Regions from separate parts of the Eubacterium sp. AF15-50 genome, predicted to be linked through region 2. Evidence: predicted binding sites of a transcription regulator. Region 2 holds the regulator's gene; the other holds the start of a gene.
What was found. The regulator HrcA, encoded in region 2, represses chaperone genes, less so after heat shock. The targets are predictions, from matches to a motif close to TGTTAGCACTCNNNNNNNNNGAGTGCTAACA.

Region 1: a site for HrcA is predicted at 3,422-3,452, ahead of htpG (molecular chaperone HtpG). Genes of this name have one in related genera too.

The regions. Positions count from the first base shown of each region.
Region 1 is NZ_CAKVZL010000058.1:885-13,221, forward strand. Features, by position in the region: gene Q5O73_RS07385 (C39 family peptidase) at 1-414, opposite strand, end outside; gene asd (aspartate-semialdehyde dehydrogenase) at 569-1,660, opposite strand; gene Q5O73_RS07395 (hypothetical protein) at 1,705-2,142, opposite strand; gene Q5O73_RS07400 (hypothetical protein) at 2,132-2,656, opposite strand; tRNA gene Q5O73_RS07405 (tRNA-Thr) at 2,687-2,759, opposite strand; gene Q5O73_RS07410 (DUF5721 family protein) at 2,900-3,391, shown strand; gene htpG (molecular chaperone HtpG) at 3,559-5,547, shown strand; gene Q5O73_RS07420 (tRNA-dihydrouridine synthase) at 5,598-6,551, opposite strand; gene argH (argininosuccinate lyase) at 6,719-8,092, shown strand; gene Q5O73_RS07430 (hypothetical protein) at 8,156-8,893, opposite strand; gene Q5O73_RS07435 (DNA/RNA non-specific endonuclease) at 9,082-10,161, opposite strand; gene Q5O73_RS07440 (ribonuclease Z) at 10,151-10,552, opposite strand; gene Q5O73_RS07445 (mechanosensitive ion channel family protein) at 10,573-11,454, opposite strand; gene Q5O73_RS07450 (phosphoglycerate dehydrogenase) at 11,529-12,337, opposite strand, start outside.
Region 2 is NZ_CAKVZL010000042.1:1,035-15,904, reverse strand. Features, by position in the region: partial or broken gene Q5O73_RS06275 (replication-associated recombination protein A) at 1-33, opposite strand, end outside; gene Q5O73_RS06270 (citrate/2-methylcitrate synthase) at 235-1,614, shown strand; gene dnaJ (molecular chaperone DnaJ) at 1,743-2,903, opposite strand; gene dnaK (molecular chaperone DnaK) at 3,021-4,883, opposite strand; gene grpE (nucleotide exchange factor GrpE) at 4,918-5,559, opposite strand; gene hrcA (heat-inducible transcriptional repressor HrcA) at 5,590-6,639, opposite strand; gene Q5O73_RS06245 (MATE family efflux transporter) at 6,981-8,384, shown strand; gene Q5O73_RS06240 (PTS transporter subunit IIABC) at 8,444-10,762, opposite strand; gene Q5O73_RS06235 (patatin family protein) at 10,835-11,686, opposite strand; gene rbr (rubrerythrin) at 11,742-12,281, opposite strand; gene epsC (serine O-acetyltransferase EpsC) at 12,431-13,402, opposite strand; gene Q5O73_RS06220 (MATE family efflux transporter) at 14,170-14,870, shown strand, end outside.

The DNA of each region.
Region 1 (12,337 bases), on a different contig from region 2:
TTCGTAATCAAAATAGTTCGCTATAAATTCCGCCATTTCAGGATTATTTGCCACTTTTTCCAGCAAATCAGTATCATAATTGTCACGATTTTCATATAAATACTTAATATTCTCGTCACTGTCTGAATATTGTTTTAAAAATTTTAATATTTGTGTTCTTGTATATTCCTTTGGAGCACTAATCTTATATTTCTTTTTTGTTTTACTTTTCTTTTCTGCTGTAGTCTCCTCTTTCTTTTCAGTTTCAACCTGTTTAGTAGCGTTTTCTTTAGACTTATGACTTTCATTCTGTTTTGCAATATTTTGAACAATTCCCACTAACAATACAATGCTGATTATTATTCCGCTTATTGTTATGGCAATTTGAATTTTTCTAAGTTTTTTCTGCTCTCTTCTGTAATCTGACTGTTTCATTGTAAATCTCCTGTAAGTTTGATAAAACAGTTATAGTAATTCTGTGTATATTTTTTGTATCAACTATTGCATTTTTTAATCTTAAACATAAAAAGAGTTATTGCTTTAAAAATCAAATTTAATAAATAAAGCAATAACTCATAATTATTACATATTATTTTGCTGTAATATATCCCTTTGCAACTAAAAGTTCTGCTGATAATACAGCTCCTCCTGCGGCACCTCTAAGAGTATTATGTGATAATCCCACAAACTTGTAATCGTATACACTGTCTTCTCTCAAACGTCCTACTGAAATTCCCATTCCATGTTCAAAATTAACGTCTAAAGCTACCTGCGGTCTGTTATCATCCTCTAAGTACTGAATAAACTGCTTTGGTGCACTAGGAAGTTCTAACTTCTGCGGCTCTCCACTAAAGTTTACCATAGCCTCAATTAATTCTTCCTTTGAAGGCTTTTTAGCAAACTTAACAAATACAGCTGCCGTATGTCCGTCTAAAACAGGTACTCTGATACACTGTGTTGTAATAACCGGTGATGTAGCCTTAACAATTTCTCCATCAACAATCTTACCCCAAAGTCTAAGTGGCTCCTGCTCTGATTTTTCTTCTTCACCACCAATGTATGGAATAATGTTTCCCACCATTTCAGGCCAGTCCTTAAATGTTTTGCCGGCACCTGAAATAGCCTGATATGTTGTTGCTACAACTTCTGTAGGCTCAAATTTCTTCCATGCTGTAAGAACAGGTGCATAACTTTGTATTGAACAGTTAGGTTTAACTGCAACAAATCCTTTTGTTGTGCCAAGTCTCTTCTTCTGGAATTCTATTACTTCATAATGTTCAGGATTAATTTCAGGAACTACCATTGGTACATCCGGTGTCCATCTGTGAGCACTGTTGTTTGATACAACAGGTGTTTCTGTTTTTGCATAATCCTCTTCAATTTTCTTGATTTCTTCCTTTGTCATGTCAACAGCACTGAAAACGAAGTCAACTGTTGAAGCAACTGCCTCTACTTCATTAACATTGTGTACAATCATCTTTTTTACACTTTCAGGCATTGGAACTGACATTTTCCATCTGTCCCCAACAGCTTCTTCATATGTCTTTCCTGCTGAACGTGGGCTTGCAGCCAACGTTGTAACTTCAAACCATGGATGATTATCAAGCAATGTGATAAATCTCTGTCCTACCATACCTGTAGCTCCAAGTACGCCTACTTTTAATTTCTTGTCTAATTTCATCATTTCTCTCCTAAAAAATATATTTTAAATTTTATTTAACAAACTTAATAAAGCTCAGACCAGCCATCTCCATTTTTTGAATCAGATTTTTTAGTTTCATCTTCTGTTTTAGAGGTAGTATTCTGCTCATTTTTTTTCTTTGTTTCTTTATTTTCAATGGCTTCATCTGTGAAAATATCATTCATTTCATTGACGTTGCCATTTTTTTTATCATTTTTAGTTTTGTCTGTCTTTTCAGTTGTAGCACTATCAGGCTTTGTTGTTTCCACAACAACATTTCCCTGTGCATCTGTTACTGTTTCTGACAAAGCTTCAACAGTCTGATCCACGTATGTTGTGTTTTCTTTTGTCGCAGCTGATGTGGTTATCTTGTTACTGTCACCTTTATCTTTATTTGATTTTTTTATGCCAAATATAACTGCTACAATGGCAATTACAACTATAACCGCTAACACAATTATTACAATCTTCTTATTTTTCATTTACATCTCCACTCTGCGTTGTCTTTTCACGCTGTTCAATTAAATACCTGTTATAATCATCCCTCGATTTTTTCCAGGTATCTGACATACAGTAAATATTAATGTTTACCATCAAGTAACAAAACATCCATATAATAATTAATCCTGTTATGGAAGCGCCTGCCGTTCTCCTTTTAAATAGTGGAATTGAATCCCGATATTTAAAATCTGATAAGAAAATGGCGGGACTAAAAAATAATATGAAAAAGAAAATATATTTTATGACAAACAACACCACATCCATAGGTTCAAAAGTGTAATACTTTATTTCACCGTAGATTCCGGTAATTATATAAAACGTCATAAAACCATAATATAAAATAGCAAGTATCATCTTATATGAAACACCTGAACGGAAACCAAAAAGTTTTATTCTGTCATCTTTTAGGGAATTTTGTCTGTTGTTTCTTCCCTGCCTGTTTCCTCTTGAATAAATATTGTTGTTTTTTGGTACTTTATAAGGTTTGTATGACATATAAAAGCCTCACTATTAATAAAAAATAAAAGCTCCTGGCGTGACTCGAACACGTGACCTGCTCATTACGAGTGAGCTGCTCTACCAACTGAGCTACAGAAGCGTCTAAACAATGATATTATACATAGTTAAAATATAAATGTAAAGTTTAAAATTACATTTACTTTACATTTTACCACATTATAATAACTATTTTTCTTTAACATTCTTGATGTGAAGTATTTTGTCTGCTATAATTTTTTTATGATTAGTTTTAAAGTAAATGATATAAATAATTTTATGCAGCATCTTTTAGTTAAGGAGACTTTTGATAATTATTTATTATGCGAAGGACAAATTGATACTTCTAATTCGTTCTCCCTTAACGGACGGATAAATGCGGCTTTTTATGATTCTAATGAACTTGAAGCAAAAATAAATGACTTTGTATATTGGAAGGATATTAAACATATATGCTTTGAAATCATAAAAGGTAAAAAAGTTCCAACTAAAATGAAGCTGGTATTTTCTCTTGCCAAGGAATATCACGGCAAAATTCTAGACGCCTCCGGTATGGATATGGATTTACACCAAATAGGCGGACTGTACATACATATTTTATATGAAAATAATACATTAGAAGTTATAACAGGCACTTCCATTAATGTTTTCACCATGGATAAAACATTAGATCATTATTGGGATAAAATGGTTCTTACCTTTTTTAACAATTATTTTTCCTGTGATGAAAACTAATTTTTTCTAAAATGTTAACAAATAGTAAACTTTTAGCACTCGTTTGAAGCGAGTGCTAATTTTGTATTGACTTTTTATTTTTGTGCGTTAAAATTGACTTTATTGAGAAGGATTACTTCTCTTTTTAGATTTGAAATAAAATATTTTTATATAAGGAGTGATTAATAATGGCAAAAACAGGAAGTTTATCTATTAATAGCGAAAACATATTTCCTATTATTAAGAAATGGCTGTACTCTGACCATGACATTTTTTTCAGAGAATTAGTATCAAACGGATGTGATGCGATTACCAAATTAAAGAAATTGGATATGATGGGTGAAACAGAAATCGCTGATGACGAAGAGCTTAAGGTTCAGGTTATTGTAAATCCTAATGAAAAAACCATCACTTTTATTGATAACGGTATCGGCATGACGGAGGATGAAGTTGATGAATATATTAACCAGATTGCCTTTTCAGGTGCTGAAGCTTTCCTTGAACAGTACAAGGACAAAACATCTGATGACCAGATTATAGGACATTTTGGTTTAGGCTTCTACTCTGCTTTTATGGTTGCCGACAGAGTTACAATTGATACATTATCTTACAAGAAGGATGCTAAGGCTGTATTGTGGGATTGTGAAGACGGAACCGAATTTAACATGAGTGAATCTGACAAAACAACCCGTGGCACAAAGATTACTCTTTACTTAAATGAAGACAGTGTAGAATTTGCCAATATGTACAGAGCCCGTGAAGTTTTGGATAAATATTGCTCATTTATGCCTGTGGAAATATTCTTATCTGACGAAACTGCAGAGCCTGAATATGAAACAATTGACGAATCAGAATTAACAGAAAAAGATACTGTTATTGAACATATTGTAGAGCCAGCTAAAACTGAAGAAAAAGAAAAGGAAGACGGTACTAAGGAGACTGTAGAGGTTGAACCTGAAAAGAAAAAAGTTAAGGTTTTGAAGCGTCCGGTAAGTATCAGTGACACTACTCCTCTTTGGACAAAACATCCAAATGAATGTAGTGATGAAGAATATCGTGCATTTTATCATAAGGTTTTCATGGATTATAAGGAACCTTTATTCTGGATTCATTTAAATATGGATTATCCATTTAATTTGAAAGGTATTTTATACTTCCCTAAGATTAATATGGAATACGAATCCATAGAAGGCACTATTAAACTTTACAACAATCAGGTATTTATCGCCGATAATATTAAAGAGGTAATTCCTGAATTTTTAATGCTTTTAAAGGGTGTTATTGATTGTCCTGATCTTCCACTTAACGTTTCACGTTCTGCTTTGCAAAATGATGGTTTCGTTAAAAAGATTTCAGACTACATTACTAAGAAAGTTGCTGATAAATTATCCGGTATGTGTAAAACCGATAAGGAAAATTATGAGAAATACTGGGATGACATTAGTCCCTTCATTAAATACGGCTGCTTAAAAGACGAGAAATTCTGCGAAAAGATGTCTGACTATGTTCTTTTCAAGAACTTAGATAATAAATATCTTACATTTAAGGAATGCCTTGAAGAAAATAAGGAAAATCATGAAAACACTATTTTCTATACAAACGACCCTGTTCAGCAGAGCCAGTATGTAAATATGTTTAAGGCTCAGGGCATCGATGCAGTTATTTTAAAGGACAGCATTGACCAGCCATTTATTACACAGCTTGAATCAAAGAATGAAGGGGTTAAATTTAAACGTATTGATGATGAATTAAACGATTCATTCACGGAAGAATTAAGTGAAGATGAAGAAAAATCATTAAAAGAAAAGTTAAGCGAAACCTTCAAGAAAGCGTTGGGAAGGGAAATTGATATAAAGGTTCAGAAATTAAAGGATGAAAAGGTATCTTCTATGATTACCGTTTCTGAAGAGACACGCCGTATGCAGGATATGATGAAAATGTATGGTATGTCTAATATGGATCCTTCAATGTTTGGCGGAGCCGGTGAAACTCTTACCCTTAATGCTTCTAACAATCTTGTTAAGTATATTTTGGACAATCCGGAAGGTGAAAACACAGAGCTTATTTGCAAACAGCTTTATGATTTAGCATTAATAAGCCATACACCACTTAATCCTGAAAGCATGACAGCCTTCATTGAACGAAGCAATAAAATTCTTGAAATTTTAACTAAATAATTCAAAGAAACTCCGGTTACCTTTTCTTGTGTAATCGGAGTTTTTTCTTTTTATTTAAGTTCCATTGTTACAAATATTTCTTCTACTGCCAGGTTGTATTTGTACAAATTCTGGCATTTTCTAACCAACTTGGCACACTTATTTTCATCTTCAAAATTCCATGATACATAATTCCAAAATTCCTTCATTTTGAATAAAAGGTGCTTATCAGCTTTCATTATTTTTTCAAAATCCCGGTACAGCCTGTCATGGTACTGTTTTAACATTTCTTTAGTAAGCTTCTCTTGTCCCTTAATTTCATTTACCAACTGTGGATTTGCAATCAGTCCTCTGCCAATCATTACCGCCTCTACATTGTACTTTTTTGCAAAATTTTCATAATCCATAACTGTTCTAATGTCCCCATTATAGCACAAAGGATTCCTGCTCACCTTAAAAGCATAATCAAAAGCCTTCATATCCGGCGTATCCCTATACATTTGCTTTCTGGTTCTGGGATGTATGGTAAGTTCACTAATTGGATATTGGTTATAAACCTCCATAATTTCCGAAAATTCTTCAGCATCATTTACTCCTATCCTTGTTTTTACCGAAATATCCAGTCCACTTTCGTCTGAATCCCTCCAGTTAAATATTTCCTCAAAAAACCTGTCCATGGCATCTGTATCCCTAAGGAATCCCGAACCTTTGTTTTTGGCTACTACCGTACCTGAAGGGCAACCAATATTTATATTAATTTCCTTTGTATAACCCATATCCATAATCTGTTTTGTAGCCTTTATAAAATAATCTGCCCGATTAGTTAAAATCTGAGGAACTAGATTTACCTTACCACTATTGTTTTCCGGCAAAATATCCCTTATTTCTTTTCCCTTTAATTTGTCATTTACACAGGGAGAAATAAAGGGTGCATAGTATTTATCCACTCCACCAAACAAATCTGCAAAAACATTTCTATATGTAAATCCCGTTACTCCCTCTAAAGGTGCAAAATAAAATTTCATTATAACTGACCTTTCATTAGTTTTCTAATTATTTCATTGATTCTTAAGCAAGCTATAGTATATCAAAAGAACATTTGAAAAACCAGTGCTTAAATGATATACTTTTATAGTTGTAGGCCTATTAGGTCTTAAATAAACTAAAAATTACGAAATAGCGAGGTATACATATGAAATTATGGGGCGGTCGTTTTACAAAAGAGGAAAATCAGTTAGTTCATAACTTTAATGAATCTCTCTCTTTTGACCAGAAATTTTATGCACAGGATATACGTGGAAGTATTGCTCATGTTAAAATGCTTGGTAAACAAAATATTATTTCCACAGATGAAATGAATCAGATTATCAAAGGATTAGAAGGTATTAAGGAAGATATTGATAATGGTACTCTTCAGTTTTCAAAGGAAAGTGAAGATATTCACAGCTTTGTTGAAGCTAATTTAATAGAACGTATTGGCGACGCCGGCAAAAAGCTTCACACAGGAAGAAGCCGTAATGACCAGGTTGCCTTAGATATGAAATTATACACCAGAGATGAAGTGGTTGAAATTAACGGATTACTTAAGACTCTTCTTTCTTCTCTGTTAAATGTTATTGAAAATAACACAGAAACATATATGCCGGGATTTACTCATCTTCAAAAGGCACAGCCAATTACTCTTGCCCATCATTTTGGTGCATATTTTGAAATGTTTAAACGTGACCGTGACAGACTTGATGATATTTATAAACGAATGAATTATTGTCCTCTTGGTTCAGGTGCCCTTGCAGGAACTACCTATCCGTTAGACAGAGAATATACTGCACAGTTACTTGATTTTGACGGACCAACTTTAAACAGTATGGATTCAGTATCAGACAGGGACTACATAATTGAACTTCTTAGTGCATTATCCACCATTATGATGCATTTAAGCCGCTTCTGTGAGGAAATCTGCATTTGGAACTCCAATGAATACAGATTTGTCAACATTGACGATTCCTATAGCACAGGTTCAAGTATTATGCCACAGAAGAAAAATCCTGATATTGCAGAACTTATTCGTGGTAAAACGGGACGTGTATATGGTGCCCTTACTTCTATCCTTACAACAATGAAGGGACTTCCTCTTGCCTATAATAAGGATATGCAGGAAGATAAAGAGCTTACCTTTGATGCCATTGATACTGTAAAGGGCTGTATTGTTTTATTTACAGGAATGATTGACACAATGACTTTCAATAAAGATATTATGGAAGCCAGCACCAAACATGGATTTACTAATGCCACAGATGCTGCTGACTACCTTGTAAATCATGGTGTTCCTTTTAGAGATGCCCACGGAATTGTAGGTCAGTTAGTTCTTTTCTGTGAAGAAAAGAAAATTGCCTTAGACGATATGACTTTAGACGAATATAAGGCAATCAGCCCTGTTTTTGAAGATGATATATACAATGCTATCAGCTTAGAAACATGCGTAAACAAGCGAACAACCATCGGTGCTCCGGGACCTGATGCAATGAAAAAGGTAATTAAGGTATATAAAGAATATTTAAACAAATAAATCCGTACACAAAAATCTCCTGTCAGGCTATCCTGTAACAGGAGATTTTTAGTATGTATATTTTTAATCTATATTATTGTTTGATTTGTCCACCTTTTTCTGAATCCAATAAAATATTATGGCAGTCATAATGATTGACCATCCCAGATAAATCCCATTGTTTTCAAAGTGGATGTTCATATATGGAATGTATACTACTTCCCAATCAGTTACCCTTCTGTCAAAGTAATTTGAAACCGAGAAAATGCTTCCAAAAAGTTGAACTGAACCTATTAATAACATCATAAAATTTAATACTTTCCTGTTTTTTACAACCAGTGCCATGACAACAGCAGCTATTAGACCAATCAAAACTGCCATGAAAAAACATTTGTCCCAAATTGCATAATTATCTCCCATAAAATATTTTTCAACATAACTTCTGTCTTTATCTGATATTATGTGTATGCTGTTTTTTAATCTTTCAGCATTATGAAAAATGATACTTGTGGGTATAATATATCCCCATTCCATAACACACACAAACGATACCAGAAACATTCCATTATTTTTAAAAATTTTATCAGTCAGAAAAAATATGAAATAACCTATTACACAACCCAAAATCATAAGAATGGCATTTGGGTTAAGTAAAAACATAATCAATGAACCAAATATTACTCCACAATAACCTGAAAACATTTTTTGTATTGTTACTGTTGAAATTTTGTTCCCCTTTATGCATAAATACAAGCCTCCCAAAATGGATGCCGTTGCTTTAAGTATAAACAACCTCCAAAAAAGAAAAGTTAATATTTCCATAACTCCCTCCATGAATCAATCAAGCCTTAAAAAGGCAATGTTAACCTATATTAATACAAAAAATTATATTTCAAAATTGTATCTTTCTTGTAACATTATCAAATATTTCATACTAAAACAGGCATTACCTTAACGCAAGGTAGCAAGGTAACACCTGTTTCTACATCATATCTATAGTCTAAGTCATTCTAAGGGTTACATATTTTACACGGTTCATACCCCTGTTCTATCACTTCTTCTCTAGAGCCTTTATATTTGCCTTTATTTGCCTCACTCATTTGCTTAACACCTCTACATCCCGGCAAATGGAACTTATGTGTATTCATGTTTAAAATATAATCATACTTTGAATCATCCTGATTTTCATTAGAGGTTTGATTTTTTGATGTTCCACCTTTTGAAGTGTTATTTTTACTGCTTCCATTTTGTGCTGTCTTAATTTTCCCTGAGCCACTGCTTTCCCCTGTGGCATAGTTTATTTTTACATTTGGCTGAGCATTATAGCAAAATACGTTAAAACATATTCCGTCTCCATCATCCTCGACAGAATATCCTTCCATTAAGACACCTCTTGCCACCAGTTCATTTCCAACAAACACAGGAGTAACCCTATACATTACGTGATTTTTGGTTTCTTTTACATAATCTGCCACCATATTTTCAAAAGGAAGCATACCATCAACATTTAAATATCTGGTTCCCGTAATAAGGTTTCTCTCGTTGGCATTTTCTCCTGATAACTGGTATCCGATTAAATGACAGCGGTTGTACAGAGATTTTCCGTCAACAAAATTATATCTAACCGAATGCCAGCCTGTGGGCTTTACCTGACTTATGGAGCCTCTCTTTTCACTAGGCATTAAGTCTGTTCCAATAGATGCCTCAGCCACTCCACATCTTCCCAGATAATCAAGCTTTGAATACTTTTCAAAGGACTTTCCCTTTAATTCATTCTTTTTAAAAAATGGCTCGTTATTGTTAATTGCAACATATGGTTTGTTTTTATATTTCGGAACATTTTTATAGCTAAATGACGATTTGCTGCTCTTAGTTGTCCTTTTACTACTTTTATTCTTTTTCGACGATGTGTTTTTGCCACTTTTTTTCTTTGGCTTCTTAGAATCACTTTTAGTGGCACTGTTGTTCTTAGTAACTGCCTGAGTTACCTCTGTATTGTCTGAGTAAGTGGATATATCCTGACTACATCCTGAAAAAAATAAAGCAATAAGTGTTAAATATACCAGTAAACCTTTAAATTTATTCTTCATTTCTCAAATACACCTCTTTAACTATTTTTTCATGGGAATATCCCTTAAATTTCAAAGTAGACGTTAAATGGTAGCCTTCTAAATTGAGGCAATAATCTGACGGATATACTTTGTCCCATCTGTAAACAATTATTTTCTTTATATTTTCTAACTGAACATCTTCATTTTCCACAAAACAAAAGTCATTTTCCAAATATTGCCCTTCAAAATCATCAGTTATAACTATGTTTTCACATTCATTTTCAAATAATTTATGTGAATATTCAGTCATTATTAAATTATTGTTTTTAGTAATAAAGGCTATATCCTTAATTACTTCTCTATCCCGGCTTTGTCTTCTGTTATTAAAATACATACCGTTATTTAAATCCAAACATACAATTAAAACCATAGCAAGTGTTTCCTCCTCGTCTACTTATTTGAAATATGCACGTCTAACTGATTATAAGGTATAACAATGTCTTTTTCATCAAGACCTGTTTTGATATGTTCATTTAAATAGTCATATGCCTGCCAATAATCCTTTGTTTCCACCCATACTCTTGCCTCTAATGCTATGGCACTGTCATCTAATTTGGTAATTGCCACATCATTAGACCTGTCCTTTAGTGTATATGGGCATTTTGATATAATATCCCGTACAACATTTTTAACATTAGCAAGGTCGCTGTCATAGTGAACTGAAAACTTTACATCTACACGTCTGCCGTCTTCATTGGAATAATTAATAATAGTATTATTTGCCACTTCACCGTTAGGACATTTTATAATTCTGTTGTCATATTTAACCAATGTTGTATATATAATGTCAATTTTCTTAACAATACCTTCTTCACCACATATTTGTACATAATCCCCTATTATAAATGGTTTTGAAACCAAAATAAGTACGCCGCCTGCAAAGTTGGCAAGGCTTCCCTGAAGTGCCAGACCTATGGATAATCCACCTGTTCCTAAAAGGGTAATAAAAGATGTTGTCTGGATGCCGATTTCACCACATATAATGATTAAAACCATAACATAACCCACAACTTTTATTATTGAGTCAATAAATTTTACAACTCCCAAATCCACTGTAGACTTAAGAAGTAACTTTTTAACAAATTTCCGGACAAACTTAATTATAATTTTTCCAATTACAAATATTATAATTGCAACTAGTATGCTAAATCCGAAATTAATAAGCTTGTACACCATGCTATCTGTAAATTTAGCTAATCTGCTTACATCCTGGCTGATTTTTTCAACATCTAATTCATCTGCCACATTATCGGCTGCTAATAAAAATTCCATAATACTCTCCATAAAATCAATAATGAGGCTATTATACAACAGCCTCATTATATCAGTAAATTATTAAAAATAAATTATTTAACTATTCTTACCTTAATTACACCTTCAACTGCATTTAATTTTTCAATTAAAGCATCTGTTACAGGGTGGTCTAAATCAATAATTGCGTACGCAAAGTCTCCTCTTGACTTATCTACCATATCTGCCACGTTAATGTTTTCACCTGCTACTACAGATGTAAGCTGACCAATCATGTTTGGTACGTTTTTATGACAAATAGTAATTCTGGCTGTCTTATCACATACACCAAGAGTTGCTGCAGGATAGTTTACTGAATTTGTAATATTTCCGTTTTCAACGAAATCCATGATTTCATTTACTGCCATTACAGCACAGTTATCTTCTGATTCTTCTGTTGACGCTCCAAGGTGAGGAGTTGCAATTACGCCATCCATATTAGCTGTCTTTGCATTAGGGAAATCTGTAACGTATTTTTTAACCTTACCTGACTTAATTGCCTCAGCCATATCATCATCACATACAAGTAAATCTCTTGCAAAGTTAAGAACAACAACACCATCCTTCATCATGGCAATTGTGTCTTTATTAATCATTTCCTTTGTATCATCAAGAAGAGGTGTGTGAACTGTAATAAAATCACATGTCTTAAAAATTTCTTCTCTTGTATTTACAAGATTAACTGCTCTCTTAAGGCTTAATGCACTTTCAACTGAAAGATAAGGGTCTGTTCCATATACTTCCATTCCCAGTGAAACAGCCATATTTGCTACTAATCTTCCGATTGCTCCAAGACCAATAACACCAAGCTTTTTACCTTTAATTTCATTTCCGGCAAAATTCTTCTTTGCCTTTTCCATTGTCT
Region 2 (14,870 bases):
ATTTATATTTCTTGCATAATCAAATATGTCCATATCAAACCTCTGTGGTAAATATAATAAATATGCTATTAGCCATTTGGGTTTATTGTATCACAAAACCCGGTATTGAGGAAGTGTCTTATTGTTTTTCCTTAAGTTGAGTTTATTCTATTTTTATGTTAAAATAGATTGTCATATTGTGTTTTTTTATGACAATTACTTAATTTTAATTTTAAAAAAAGGAGGGAAAATATATTGCTATTAAATGAAAATTCATTTGAGACTGAAGATAAGCTTACGGCACAAATTGAAAGGTACGCTGACCGTTGCGTAAACAATTCCTGCATAGATCCAAGTCTCTATGATGTATATAACGTTAAAAGAGGTTTACGTGAAAAAGGTGGAAAAGGTGTTCTTACCGGTCTTACTGAAATAGGTGATGTTCATTCATTTGAGGTGGTTGACGGTGTTACGGTTCCATGCGAGGGACAGCTGTTCTACCGTGGAATGAATATAGAAGATATTGTTAATGGATTTATTGCTGAGGACAGATTCGGATTTGAGGAAGTAACTTACCTGTTATTATTTGGCGAACTACCTAATGCAAAACGCCTTGAAAATTTCAATAATGTTCTTGCTTCATTTTGTAATCTTCCTTCATCCTTTGTAAGAGACATTGTTATGAAGGCTACAAGCAAGGATATGATGAATCTTTTGGCACGATGTGTATTGTCCCTGTATTCATGGGACGATAACCCTGATGATACTTCCATTCCAAACGTTTTACGTCAGAGTTTAAGTCTTATAGCAAGAGTTCCTCTTATTTCAGTATATGGATATCAGTCAATGAGGCATTATCACTATCATGATAATCTTCACATTATAAATCCTGACCCTAAGCTATCAACAGCTGAAAATATCTTAAGACTTTTAAGACCCGACAGCTCCTATACCAATTTGGAAGCTAAAATTTTGGATTTGGCACTTGTTCTTCATGCAGAACATGGCGGTGGTAATAACTCAACCTTTACTAACCATGTTGTATCTTCATCAGGAACAGATACATACTCAGCAATTGCCGCCTCTCTTTGTTCCTTAAAGGGTCCAAGACACGGTGGTGCTAATGTTAAGGTTAAGAAAATGTTTGATAACATGAAAGAAACTGTTAATGACTGGAACGACGATGATGAGGTTAAAAATTATCTTAAGGGTATCTTAGATAAACGTCTCTTTGACCAGTCAGGATTAATATATGGTATTGGTCATGCTGTTTATGCCATATCAGACCCAAGAGCCAAACTTTTGAAGAGTTTCACAAAAAAACTTGCCGAAGAAAAGAATCTTATGGACGAGTATCATCTTTATGAAAATGTTGAACGTCTTGCCCCTGAGGTTATTTCAAAGGCTCACAACAGAAAGAAAAGTGTTAGTGCCAACGTAGATTTCTACAGTGGATTTGTATATTCGATGTTAGGTTTACCTGATGAATTATATACCCCAATGTTTGCCGCCGCCAGAATGGCAGGTTGGAGTGCACACCGTATTGAAGAAATCATTAATGCCGGAAAGATTATCCGTCCGGCTTACAAGAACGTGGCAAAACCTACGGCATATGTACCACTTAACAAGCGATAAACAAAATATGACTTTAAATAATATACATTTTTAAATAAAATAAAGGCAGTTAGTTTAAACAAATTGTTCATTCTAACTGCCTCTATTCTTTCAGATTTAATTTTCAGCAAATTTGAATTTCTCTATTTTTAAAAGAATTTCTTCTTTCTCTTCTTCTCAGTTCCTCCCGTTTTCGCATCGTCAAACTCATGAAGTGTATTGCCTGAGATTTCATCAAATTTCTTAAGAAGCTCTTTTTGTTCTGAATTTAAGTGAGTAGGAACGTCAACCACAAGAGTTGAATACTGGTCTCCCTTTGTATTCTGATTGTGTACATTGCAAACGCCCTTTCCCTTAAGTCTGATACGTGTTCCTGTTTGTGTACCCGGCTTAATGTTAAATTTAACATCACCATCTATGGTTTTGACACGAATATCTCCACCTAATGCTGCCTGTGCATATGATATACGGGTATTGTTATACAAATTCATACCATCACGCTCAAAGTTTGCACTTGGAGATACACGAACATCAACTAACAAATCACCTCTTGGGCCACCGTTTGTACCCGGTTCCCCTTCACCTGTTTTACGGATTCTCTGCATATCATCAATACCTGCAGGAATATCAATAGTAACTTTCTTCTTCGTCTGTTTATATCCATTGCCATAGCAATCAGGACATTTTTCCTTGATAATTTTACCTGTTCCGCGACAATCAGGACATACCTGAGTACTTTGCATCATACCAAACATAGTCTGCTGACGTGAAACATACTGACCCTGACCATTACATTTAGGACACTTTTCAGGAGAAGTTCCAGGCTTTGCACCTGTTCCGTTACAGGTTTTACATATTTCCTTGTAATTAATTGTAACTTCCTTCTTGCATCCAAATACAGCCTCTTCAAAAGTAATTCGGATACCACATCTCACATCGGCTCCACGCATTGGACCGTTATTGCTTCTTGAACGTCCACGGCTTCCACCTCCGAAAATATCACCAAAGATATCACCGAATCCACCGAAAATATCACCGAAATCCATATTGTTAAAGTCAAAGCCACCTGCTCCGCCACTGCCATCAAAAGCCGCATGACCAAACTGGTCGTACTGCTTTCTCTTTTCATCATCAGATAACACCGCATATGCTTCTGATGCTTCCTTGAACTTTGCAGCTGCCTCTTCATTTCCCGGATTTGCATCAGGGTGATACTTTTTTGCCAGAGTTCTATATGCTTTTTTTATTGTGGCTGCATCAGCGTTCTTGTCAACGCCTAACACCTCATAATAATCTCTCTTATCTGCCATAATAATATACCTTCCATCGTTAAAAAATAGCGTATCTTATTTCGTGGGAAAACCCGTCCGTTTGAAACGGGCGGGATTCTCCGGTAATAAGGGGCATCACCCCATTATATTTTTAATTTATACTTCTGTGAAGTCTCCATCAACCACATCGTCATCATGTGGTGCGGCTCCACCTGCATTCATGTCAGGACCTGCACCCTGTGCTCCTGCAGCACCCTGTGCCTGTTCGTACATCTTCTGGAATAACTGCTGTGCTGAGTTCATTAATTTCTCTTTTCCAGCCTTTAATTCCTCAACCTGAGCCTCTGTAGGTTCATTAGCACCAATTGCAGAAACTGTGGCCTTTAATGCATCGATGTCAGCCTGAACTGCCTGCTTATCACCTTCTGCTAACTTATCACCGGCTTCGCTCATTGCCTGTTCTGTCTGAGTAATGATAGCTTCAGCGTCATTTTTTGCATCAATTGCTTCCTTACGTTTCTTATCAGCTGCTTCATATTCAGCTGCTTCCTTAACTGCCTTATCAATATCTTCATCTGACATATTTGATCCGGCTGTAATTGTAATGTGCTGTTCTTTTCCTGTTCCAAGGTCTTTAGCTGATACATTAACAATACCGTTTGCATCAATATCAAATGTAACCTCAATCTGTGGAACACCTCTTCTTGCTGGAGGAATTCCATCAAGTCTGAACTGTCCAAGGGACTTGTTATCTCTTGCGAACTGTCTCTCACCCTGTACTACGTTAATATCTACTGCTGTCTGGTTATCTGCTGCTGTTGAGAAAATCTGGCTCTTCTTTGTAGGAATAGTTGTATTTCTCTCGATAAGTCTTGTAGCAACACCACCCATTGTTTCAATTGATAATGAAAGTGGAGTAACATCAAGAAGAAGAATATCACCGGCACCTGCGTCACCTGCTAATTTACCACCCTGAATTGAAGCACCAATAGCTACACATTCATCAGGATTCATCTTCTTTGATGGCTCGTGACCTGTTAACTGTTTAACCTTATCCTGAACAGCCGGGATTCTTGTAGAACCACCAACTAATAATACTTTGCTAAGCTCTGAAGCTGTAATTCCTGCATCCTTTAACGCATTCTGTACAGGAATAGCTGTTCTCTCAACTAAGTCTCTTGTAAGTTCATCAAACTTAGCCTTTGTAAGAGTCATATTAAGATGCTGAGGTCCCTGCTCATTAGCTGTAATGAATGGGATGTTAATTTCAACCTGTGTAGATGATGAAAGTTTCTTCTTAGCATCTTCTGCTTCAGCTTTAATTCTTTCCATAGCCATCTTATCATTTGAAAGGTCAATACCTGTTTTTGACTTAAAGTCAGCTACCATATAATCCATAACCTTCTTATCAAAGTCATCACCACCAAGCTTATTATCACCGTTTGTTGCTAAAACTTCGATAACGCCATCACCGATTTCGATAACAGATACATCAAATGTTCCACCACCTAAATCGTATACCATAATCTTTTGTTCTTTTTCATTATCAAGACCATAAGCCAAAGCTGCTGCTGTAGGCTCGTTGATAATTCTCTTAACATCAAGACCTGCAATCTTACCTGCATCCTTTGTAGCCTGTCTCTGAGCATCATTGAAATATGCCGGAACAGTTATAACTGCTTCTGTAACTTTTTCACCAAGATAGCTTTCTGCATCAGCTTTCAACTTCTGAAGAATCATAGCTGAAATAGCCTGTGGTGTATAAGACTTGTCGTTAATAGTAACTTTATAATCTGTACCCATATGTCTCTTAATTGATGATACTGTACCTTCTGCATTAGTTACTGCCTGACGTTTAGCCTGCTCACCAACTAATCTTTCACCATCTTTTTTAAAAGCAACTACTGAAGGAGTTGTTCTTGCTCCATCTGCATTTGTTATAACTGTAGGTTCTCCACCTTCCATAACAGCTACACATGAGTTTGTTGTTCCTAAATCAATACCAATAATCTTTCCCATTTTATTTTCCTCCTAAAATAACATAAAACTTTAGTTAATTTGCAACTTTTACCATACTGTGTCTAATAACAGTATCTCTATATTTATAGCCTTTCTGCAGTTCCTGAGAAACAATGTTTTCACCAAGTTCATCGTTTTCCTCATGCATTACTGCATTGTGAAGGTCAGAGTCAAATTCCTTTCCTTCGGCTTCAATAGCTGTAACTCCCATTTCATCAAGAGTTGAAAGTAATTGTTTATAAATAAGATTCATTCCCTGTCCTACAGGTGACTCTAAATCTTCTTCACTAAGTGCTGCAACTCCTCTTTCAAAGTTGTCTACTATAGGAAGTATCTTCTCTATAATAGATTTGGCACCTGTTTCAAACATTGCTGCCTTTTCCTTTTCGCTTCGGCTTCTGAAGTTTTGGAACTCTGCAAATAATCTCTGGTACTTATCATTAAGTTCCTCTATCTGCTGGTCTTTTTTGTCCTTCTTCTTTAAGCCACGCTTTTTTTTCTTATCAGGATTTTCATTCTTGTCTGATGCATCCTGCTTTTCCTCTGCCACATCCTGTGCTTTTGCATCCTGTGACTTTTCTTCTTTTTTAGATTCTTCCTTTACTTCCTCTGTAGTTTCTTCATTTGCCACATCTTTTTCAAGGTTCTCATCTAAATCTTTATTTTCCTTTTGCATCGGATAATCATCCTTTCTTAAAACTTTATACTAATTATCATCTTTAAAAGTCTCACTTAACTGTTCTTTAACAGTTCTTAAAGTTTCAACAACCTTTTCGTAGTCCATTCGCTTCGGTCCTATAATACCGATAGTTCCTTTAAATCCATCTTCAAGCTCGTATGTTGCCGTGACAACGCTACAATCCTTCATGGACTTAACCGGGCTCTCACTACCTATATATACCTGAATGCCTGTTTCCTCATCACTTTCATTAATAAGTTCCGTCAGCTGTGACTTTTCTTCTAATGTTGTAAGTAACTGGCTGGCTCTTTCCTTATCACTAAGCTCAGGATATTTAAAAATATTAGTGGCACCTGATGTGTAAATCTTCATCTGTGCCTCTGTAGCAATAGCTTCCGTAATGGTCTTTAACACTTCATTAACCAATCCCTCAAACTCTCCTGCCTGAGATGTTAATGTGGAAATAACTCCTAAGTTGATTTCTTCTAATGACAAACCTGCCAAAACAGTGTTAAGTGCCACATTCAGTCTCACTATCATTTCCTGACTAATCTGCTGTGTAATCTTTATAATTCTGTTAACTACGTGATTCTTGTCAGAAACAACAGTGCATAACAACTGATTTTCATCAATTACTGATAATTGAACAAACTTGATTTTATTCTCCTGAGACTTCGGTGCGGATACCATGGTGGCATAATTAGTATTATTTGCTAATACCTTTGCCATATTTTGAAGTAATGTCTCAACCTTATCAACCTTCTCAATTAACAAATCTTCTTTTTCAGTTACCTTCTTTTCTCTTTCATCTAACTCAGACATCTTATCCTTTAAGATATTGTCCACATAAAATCTGTAACCTTTATCTGTAGGAATACGTCCTGCCGATGTATGGGGCTGGATAATGTATCCCATCTCTTCTAAGTCAGACATTTCATTTCTAATGGTAGCTGAACTTAAATTCAAATCAGTGTTCTTGGAAATGGTTCTGGAACCTACCGGCTCGCCTGTTTCTAAGTAGCTTCTGATGATAGCATCTAAAATCTTTTCTTTTCTATCACTAAGTTCCATAAGCATCTCCTTTCTTTGATTTATTAGCACTCATTAGTTTCGAGTGCTAATATTTCATCTGACACTAAAATATCACTATCAAAGTACTTTGTCAACAATTTTATTAAAAAAGATTTGTTAATAAATTGTAAACATTTTTAACGCCACTATTTTAAGTTTTTCTTCTATTATAATAATGCACATTACCAATATATCTTAAAACTATAAAATTAATTTATATTTTTATATTGATTGTAGTGGAATCATGTGTTATTCTACTACCTATTGCAATTAATTATTGTGATTATTTTATACAGTTATTTATTGCTGTTTTTATTTAAATTATTTAATGAGATGAGGTTATTTTAATGGTTGCGGAAGGAAAACAGACTTTTAGAACAAAATATTTTGGCGACAAAGCTTTTTACAAAATGATTATGGCTATTGCACTGCCTATTGTTATTCAAAATCTTCTTACTAACTTTGTTGCTATGCTTGATAATGTAATGGTAGGAAAAATCGGAACAGACCAGATGACCGGTGTTGCCATTATTAACCAGTTATTTTTTGTGTTTAATCTGGCAGTTTTTGGTGGAATGTCCGGAGCGGGAATTTTTTCTGCCCAATATTTCGGTCAGAATAATCATAATGGTGCCAGAAATGTATTTAGAATGAAATTAATTATAGGAATATTTATTATTGCCATAAGCATGTGTGTTTTAATTATTCTCCACGAACCTTTAATTAATATGTTCCTGCATGAAGGTGGGGCTTCCGGAAATATCCATGCTACATTTAAATATGCCAGGGATTATCTATACATCATGCTTTTTAGTATTATTCCTTTTGTAGTGGCAAATTGCTATAGCACAACCCTTAAGGAAGCCGGTCAAACCATGGTTCCTATGATAGCAGGACTTTTAGCCGTTATTGTTGACTTTGTTTTCAATGCTCTTTTAATATTCGGTTTACTTGGTTTTCCAAAACTGGGAGTCATAGGTGCTGCCATTGCAACAGTTATGTCAAGATTTGTTGAATGTGGATATCTTATAATTTATACCTACAGACACAGTGATAAATATAGGTTTATTAAAGGTGTTTATAGCAATTTGCATGTGCCTTCCTCTCTTGTAAAAAAGATTCTTTTACGCGGTACTCCCTTATTATTTAACGAATTGCTTTGGGCCGCCGGAATAACAATGCAGACACAGGCACTTTCTACCAGAGGACTTTCGGCCATAGCCGGGCTTAATATTTCCAACACTCTTAATAATGTAGTTAATACATTTTTCTTAACAATGGGCATTGCCATTTCTATTGTTATTGGTCAGTTAATTGGTGCCGGCAAGCTAAAAGAGGCTAAGGAAACGGATACGAAGATGATCACTTTTTCTTTAATGATTTCTCTTGGAGTATCTGCCCTGTTGCTTATTGCAGCACCTTTGTTCCCACGTATATATAACACAACCGGAGAAATACGTTATCTTGCCACAAGATTTATTTTGGTATATGTTCTTGCCACACCATTTAACGCCTTTACCAATGCGGCGTACTTTACTCTTAGAAGTGGTGGCAAAACGGTTATGACTTTTATTTTTGACAGTGGTTTTATATGGGCGGTAAATGTACCTGTGGCAATGCTACTGGCACATTTCACTAATCTTCCGATTGTGTGGATGTTCTTTATTATAAGTATGCTTGATGCCATTAAATCTGTTGTGGGATTTATTCTTGTGAAAAAAGGCGATTGGCTAAATATAATTGTGGAGTAGGAAACCGGGGCGGTGAAATTTCATTTTTGTAATTTCACCTGCCCTGCCTATCTCCACAGCTATTCCGAAATTTCAATTTCAAACAATTCTTCTCCTGCCTGTACTGCACCTTCTTTTAGAAGTTTTATAGTCATCCTGTTATTCATATCAGTGCACAAAACCGGTGATACAATGGATGGAGCATTTTTCTTCAAATATTCCAAATCAAGTTTCATAAGAGTGTCTCCATATTTTACTTTGTCTCCGGCTCTTACAAACACATCGAATCCTTTTCCTCCTAACTTTACTGTATCAATTCCCACATGAATAATATAATTTAATCCATTTGAATCCTTTATTCCTATGGCATGCTTAGAATCAAAGACAAATGTCACTTCTCCATCTACCGGTGCCTTGACTATCGGTGCCCTTGGTGTCACCGCAGCACCATCCCCCATCATTTTTGAAGCAAAAGCTTCATCAGGCACATTTTCAATTTTATCCGCAAATCCGGTAATTGGACTTAAAACAAGAATCTTTTTCCCTCCGGATGTAATACTTGTTTCTTTCCTCGTAATACCATTCCCATTATTCTCATTACTTTCCATAGTACCATTCTTATTCCTCTCTATGGTATCATTCTCATTATTTTCTCTGATACTATCCTTATGGTTCTCCCTTAAAGCCTCCGTTTCTTTTCCTATGGTATCTGCTAAGTCACTTTCTAAAAATTCCTCAAAATCAGATTTTATTACCGTGACTTTTGGCCCGTATATTATTTGCACCCCATTGCCCTTGTGAACAACCCCTGATGCACCTGTCATTCTCAGAACTGAATCATTTACCAAATCGGCATTAAAAACCGTACACCTTAACCTTGTAGCACAGCAATCCACATCTGAAATATTGTCTTTTCCACCTAAGCCTTTGCAAATGGCAATAGACAATTCATTAGCGATTGCTTCTTTAGAGTCATCTCCCTCGTCACTTCCTGCTGTGCCTCCTGATTTACTTCCTACTACACCATCGGATTCACTTACTGCTGTATCTCCCAAATCAGTTCCTGAGCTGCCTTTCTTTTTTGCATCCACATCACTTCGTTTATATAATTTAACTTCGTCATCATCAAATCTTCCGGGAGTTCTTAAATTAAGTTTTTTAATAAGGAAACTAAATAAGAAATAATAAATTATGAAATAAAACACTCCTACAATAACAACCCATATCCAGTTTGTTTTGGCATTTCCCTGTAAAATACCAAAAAGGAAAAGGTCAATAAGTCCCCCTGAAAAAGTCATTCCTACTCCAACGTTAAAGAAATGCATTAATGCGTAAGCTAAGCCGGCAAAAACGCAATGTACTCCATACAAAAGAGGCGCTACAAATAAAAATGTGAACTCTAAAGGCTCAGTGATACCTGTAACCATTGACGTCAGTGCTGCTGAAAGTAAAAGTCCATATACAAGTTTTCTTTTTCTAGGCTGTGCCGTGCGATACATGGCAAGAGCTGCCCCGGGAAGTCCGAAAATCATAAGTGGAAATTTTCCTGACATAAATCTTGTAGCCGAAACTGCAAAATGAGTTACTCCTGAATCTGCCAACTGTGCAAAGAAAATGTTTTGGGCACCTTCAACAATACGCCCTCCAACTTCCATTGTTCCCCCAACAGCAGTCTGCCAGAAAGGAATATAAAATACATGATGAAGTCCAAAGGGAATTAACAATCTTTCCATAAATCCGTAAACCCATGTTCCGATGTATCCTGAATTAAGTACAACATTTCCTACTGAGTTTATTCCTATTTGGGCCGGTGGCCAGATAAAATACATCAATATTCCCACCAAAGTGTAAACAAGTGCACTTATAATAGGTACAAATCTCGTTCCTCCGAAAAACGATAAAACCTGAGGAAGTTCAATTCGATAAAACCTGTTGTGAAGTGCCGCCACTCCCAGACCAACAACAATTCCACCGAAAACACCCATTTGCAGTGATGTAATTCCGCATACATCAGCCACTGCCCCCTGAAGCATATTTTCAATTCCACCATTTATAGATATAAGAGCACTAATTGATGCATGCATAATAAAAAACGCAATTACCGCAGACAGCGCCGCAACTTCTTTCTCCTTTTTTGCCATGCCTATGGCTACTCCAATGGCAAACAAAATAGGCAGGTTAGAGAACACAATATTTCCGGCATCGTTCATAACCTGAAAGATTCCGTGAAAAACTGTCCCCTGCCCCATGATTCCTTCTAATCCATATGTTTTAAGAGTGGTTTCATTAGTAAATGAGCCACCTATTCCAAGAAGCAAACCTGCTACCGGCAATATGGCTATAGGAAGCATAAAAGACCTGCCTACACGTTGTAATACACCAAAAATTCTGTCTTTCATATGACTCTCCTTTTTTTATTATTCAACATTATTTTGAACCAAAAAAGGAAAATCATACCCGATTTTTGCCAATTACATTTCTAAAAACTTTTTAATATTTTCAATATGCTGTAATCCTTCTTTTCTACCGGTCTCGTACAAAGCCTTTAACTTTTCCGGATCAGTCTCTGTCCTTTTAATTTTAATAGGATTATTTGGACGGATTACATATACCTGCTTTTTCTTCTCCATTTCCCTGATATCGTCAAGAGTTTTGTTGTACATTTCATGTCTTATTTCCATATCATGCACTAAATTAGGATATTTCTTTCCCATTTTTAACTTAATTAAAGGAAGAGCACTGCTTTTTTTCTTCCGATAACCATCATGCTGGGTAAGAATAATAACATTTCTGTCATATCCCATTTTCTGAAACTCATGAATAGGAATAGGATCAGCAATTCCGCCGTCTAACATCTTTTGTCCGTCTATTTCAACTATATTAGATACCAGAGGCATAGATGCAGATGCACGATACCATTCAACATCCACCCTGTCTCCATTAGGGCATTTGTGATAAACCGGCTTTCCTGTTTCAATATCTGTTGCCACGGCGTAAAACTCCATTGGATTTTCCTGATATGTTTTTATGTCAAAAACATCTAATTTTTCCGGCAACTGCCTGTAACAGAAATCTGCTCCATACAAATCACCGGTTTTTATCAGAGATCTTATTCCCACATATCGGGGATCTTTGGAATATTTTAAATTGTACCTGATGGTACGACCAATCTGCTTTGATTTGAAATTACAGCCAAAAGTAGCACCTGCTGAAACTCCTATGGTTCCGTCCACAGTAATATTATTTTCCATCATTACATCCAGAACACCTGCAGTATACATACCACGCATGGCTCCGCCTTCTAATACAAGTCCCGTTTTCATAACCGTCTCCTTCTTGTCAAATTGGTTCTTTGCCTACTAAGTAGTCATTTACATATTAATAGTTTTCAGGTTTTACCTGGAAATAAGACTGTGGATGTGCACAGACAGGGCAAACTTCCGGTGCTTTTTTACCGATAACAATATGTCCACAGTTTAAGCACTGCCATACGCAATCTCCATCCTTTGAAAATACCAAATCACCTTCAATATTTTCCAGTAATTTCTTGTATCTTTCTTCATGTTCTTTTTCAATTTTTGCAACACCGTCAAACAAATCTGCGATTTCGTTAAAGCCTTCTTCTCTTGCTTCCTTGGCAAACTCTGCATACATATCTGTCCACTCGTAATTTTCACCTGCAGCCGCATCCTTTAAATTCTCTACAGTTGATGGAATTGCTCCGCCATGTAATAATTTAAACCAGATTTTTGCATGTTCCTTTTCATTAGCTGCTGTTTCTTCAAAAATATTTGCAATCTGAACATATCCATCCTTTTTTGCCTTTGATGCGTAATATGTGTACTTATTTCTTGCCTGTGACTCTCCTGCAAATGCAGCCATTAAATTTGCCTCTGTTCTTGATCCTTTTAACTCCATAGTATTTCCTCCTAATATTTTAGATGTGCCCAACGACACACCTTATTTTTATGAGAATGCCCCAAACTCCTGTATTTCTAATTAATTTCAGGCATTCCACATTATGTGGTTATCCCACATTTTATTTTTATGCATATTCTGCATGTTTTCTAAATAATATAAAACCAGCTTTCATCCTGCTCTAAATCAGTTATTTCAATGCCTGAAGCCTCTTTTTTGTTTTTTCCGGTTTTGTAATTTAACTCCTGATTTTTGATGCTTACCCTGGTTTCCGGTGCAATGGAACTGGTGATAAATGCGTTACTTCCTATTACTGAATTTCTTCCTATTACGGTTTCACCTCCAAGTACCGAAGCCCCTGAATAAATAGTAACGTTATCCTCAATAGTCGGATGCCTCTTTACACCCTTTAATTTCTGACCGCCTCTTGTAGACAGGGCACCAATGGTTACTCCCTGATACACCTTTACATTATCACCAATGATAGTTGTTTCTCCCACAACTATTCCTGTTCCATGATCCATAAAGAAATATTTTCCAATAGTTGCTCCCGGATGAATGTCTATTCCGGTCTGACTGTGAGCATGTTCAGTCATAATTCTTGGAATAAGTGGTACCGACAGTTTAAAAAGTTCATGGGCAATACGGTTTATGGTAATAGTGTATAATCCCGGATAAGACAAAATTATCTCATTTCTGTTAAATGCCGCCGGGTCACCATCAAAAGCCGCCTGAACATCTGTCTCTGTATACTCTCTTATCAAAGGAATCTTTTTGAAAAACTCTAATGTAATCTTTTCAGCTTTTTCAGCCATTTCGTCTTCGTTTGCATTCTGATTTTCCGGCAACTGCCTAAGAGCTATGGCAATTTGTTTATTCAAATTAAACATAACATCTTCTAACAAAACCGTAAGTCTGCTGTTTAAATTATAAAATCTATAGGTTTTTTCCCTGAAGAATCCCGGAAAGACAATTTTCAACATCTTATCTAATATATCAACTATAACCTCCGTATCCGGTTGGTCAAAAAGTTCAATCTGATTGATTGTTCTGTCATCCTTATAGTCTTCCAACAATTCTCCAACAATATTCCTAATTTCTTCTTCACGTCCGTCTCTCATATATTTAACTCCTCGACTTAAGTTACTTTTATATAATACTAGCACAATTTTTGAAATATGTGTAACTCTTTTTTAGGTTATGTGTCAGGCTCGATGTTAGTTTCAATGGCAAGTTAGGATTCGTGCCGGGAATTAATCATGAAATTGTTGTTTTCCCGGTTTGTTTCTTTGGTTTCAGCCGGGGAAGAAACAATTCGTGCCAGGAATTCGTTATGAAATCCTTCTTTTCCCGGTTTGTTTCTTTGGTTTCAACCGGGTAAGAGGTGATTTATGCCGGGAATTCATTATGAAATCTTTCTTTTACCGGTTTGTTTCTTTGGTTTTAGCCGGGGAAGGGGCGATTCATGCCAGGAATTCATTATGAAATCCTTCTTTTCCCGGTTTGTTTCTTTGGTTTCAGCCGGGTAAGAGGTGATTCATGCCGGGAATTCATTATGAAATCTTTCTTTTCCCGGTTTGTTTCTTTAGTTCAAGTCGGGGAAGGGGCGATTTCTAAATGATTCCATCAAAATAACCCCAACGTCAAAAAAATCCAACGCCCAATAACCACAATGTCCAAAAAATTTTGGCTGAAGTAGAAATAAACTTTTCACTTCAACAAAAAATTTCAACATTTTTTGATTTAGTTGTAGACATATTTTTTATTAGTGATAGAATAAAGTGATATTTATCGGAAGGGGGCAAAACAGGGAGTTTTTTCGGGTATTTCACTTGGTATCTAACCTCATACTTTGTAATGTATCTCCCTGTTGTTTTTACAAAAATTTATGGGACAAGTTACTATCGATAACCGTGCTTTTTATAAGCAGATTCTGGTACTGGGAGCGCCTGTTGCTCTACAGAACTTTTTTCAGGCATTAGTTAATATGCTTGATGTTTTTATGATTGGACAGCTAGGTGCTGCCGAGGTTACTGCCGTAGCCATGGGAAGTGGCTGGATTGGACTTTTGTTCTATCTTTTTAATGGAATAACTGCCACAGGCGGCGTTTTTATATCCCAATATTGGGGAAAGAAAGATACCAGGTCTATTCATCATTATATGGGACTGATGTTTATATTAAACCTGACGTTTTCCATTATATTCGCCATATTTACGGCATTATTTTCGGATACGATTATGTTGCTTTACTCGAAGGACCCTGAGGTTATAGCCCTTGGAAGTTCTTATATGAAAATAATGAGTATTTCATGTGTCCTTATCGGACTTATAAATGTATGTTCCATATCTTTAGTAAGCACGGAAAAAACATTTATAACAATGCTTGGAACAATTATTTCTCTTTCAACAAATACAATTTTTAACTACATACTTATATTTGGAAATTTTGGTGCTCCAAAGCTTGGAGTCCGTGGTGCTGCCATAGGTACAATTATTGCTCTTACCCTTGAGCTTCTGTTTTTATATGGCGTATCCATTATAAAGAAGTTTCCGATTTGTGCACCGATAAAAGAATATTTCCAGTTTTC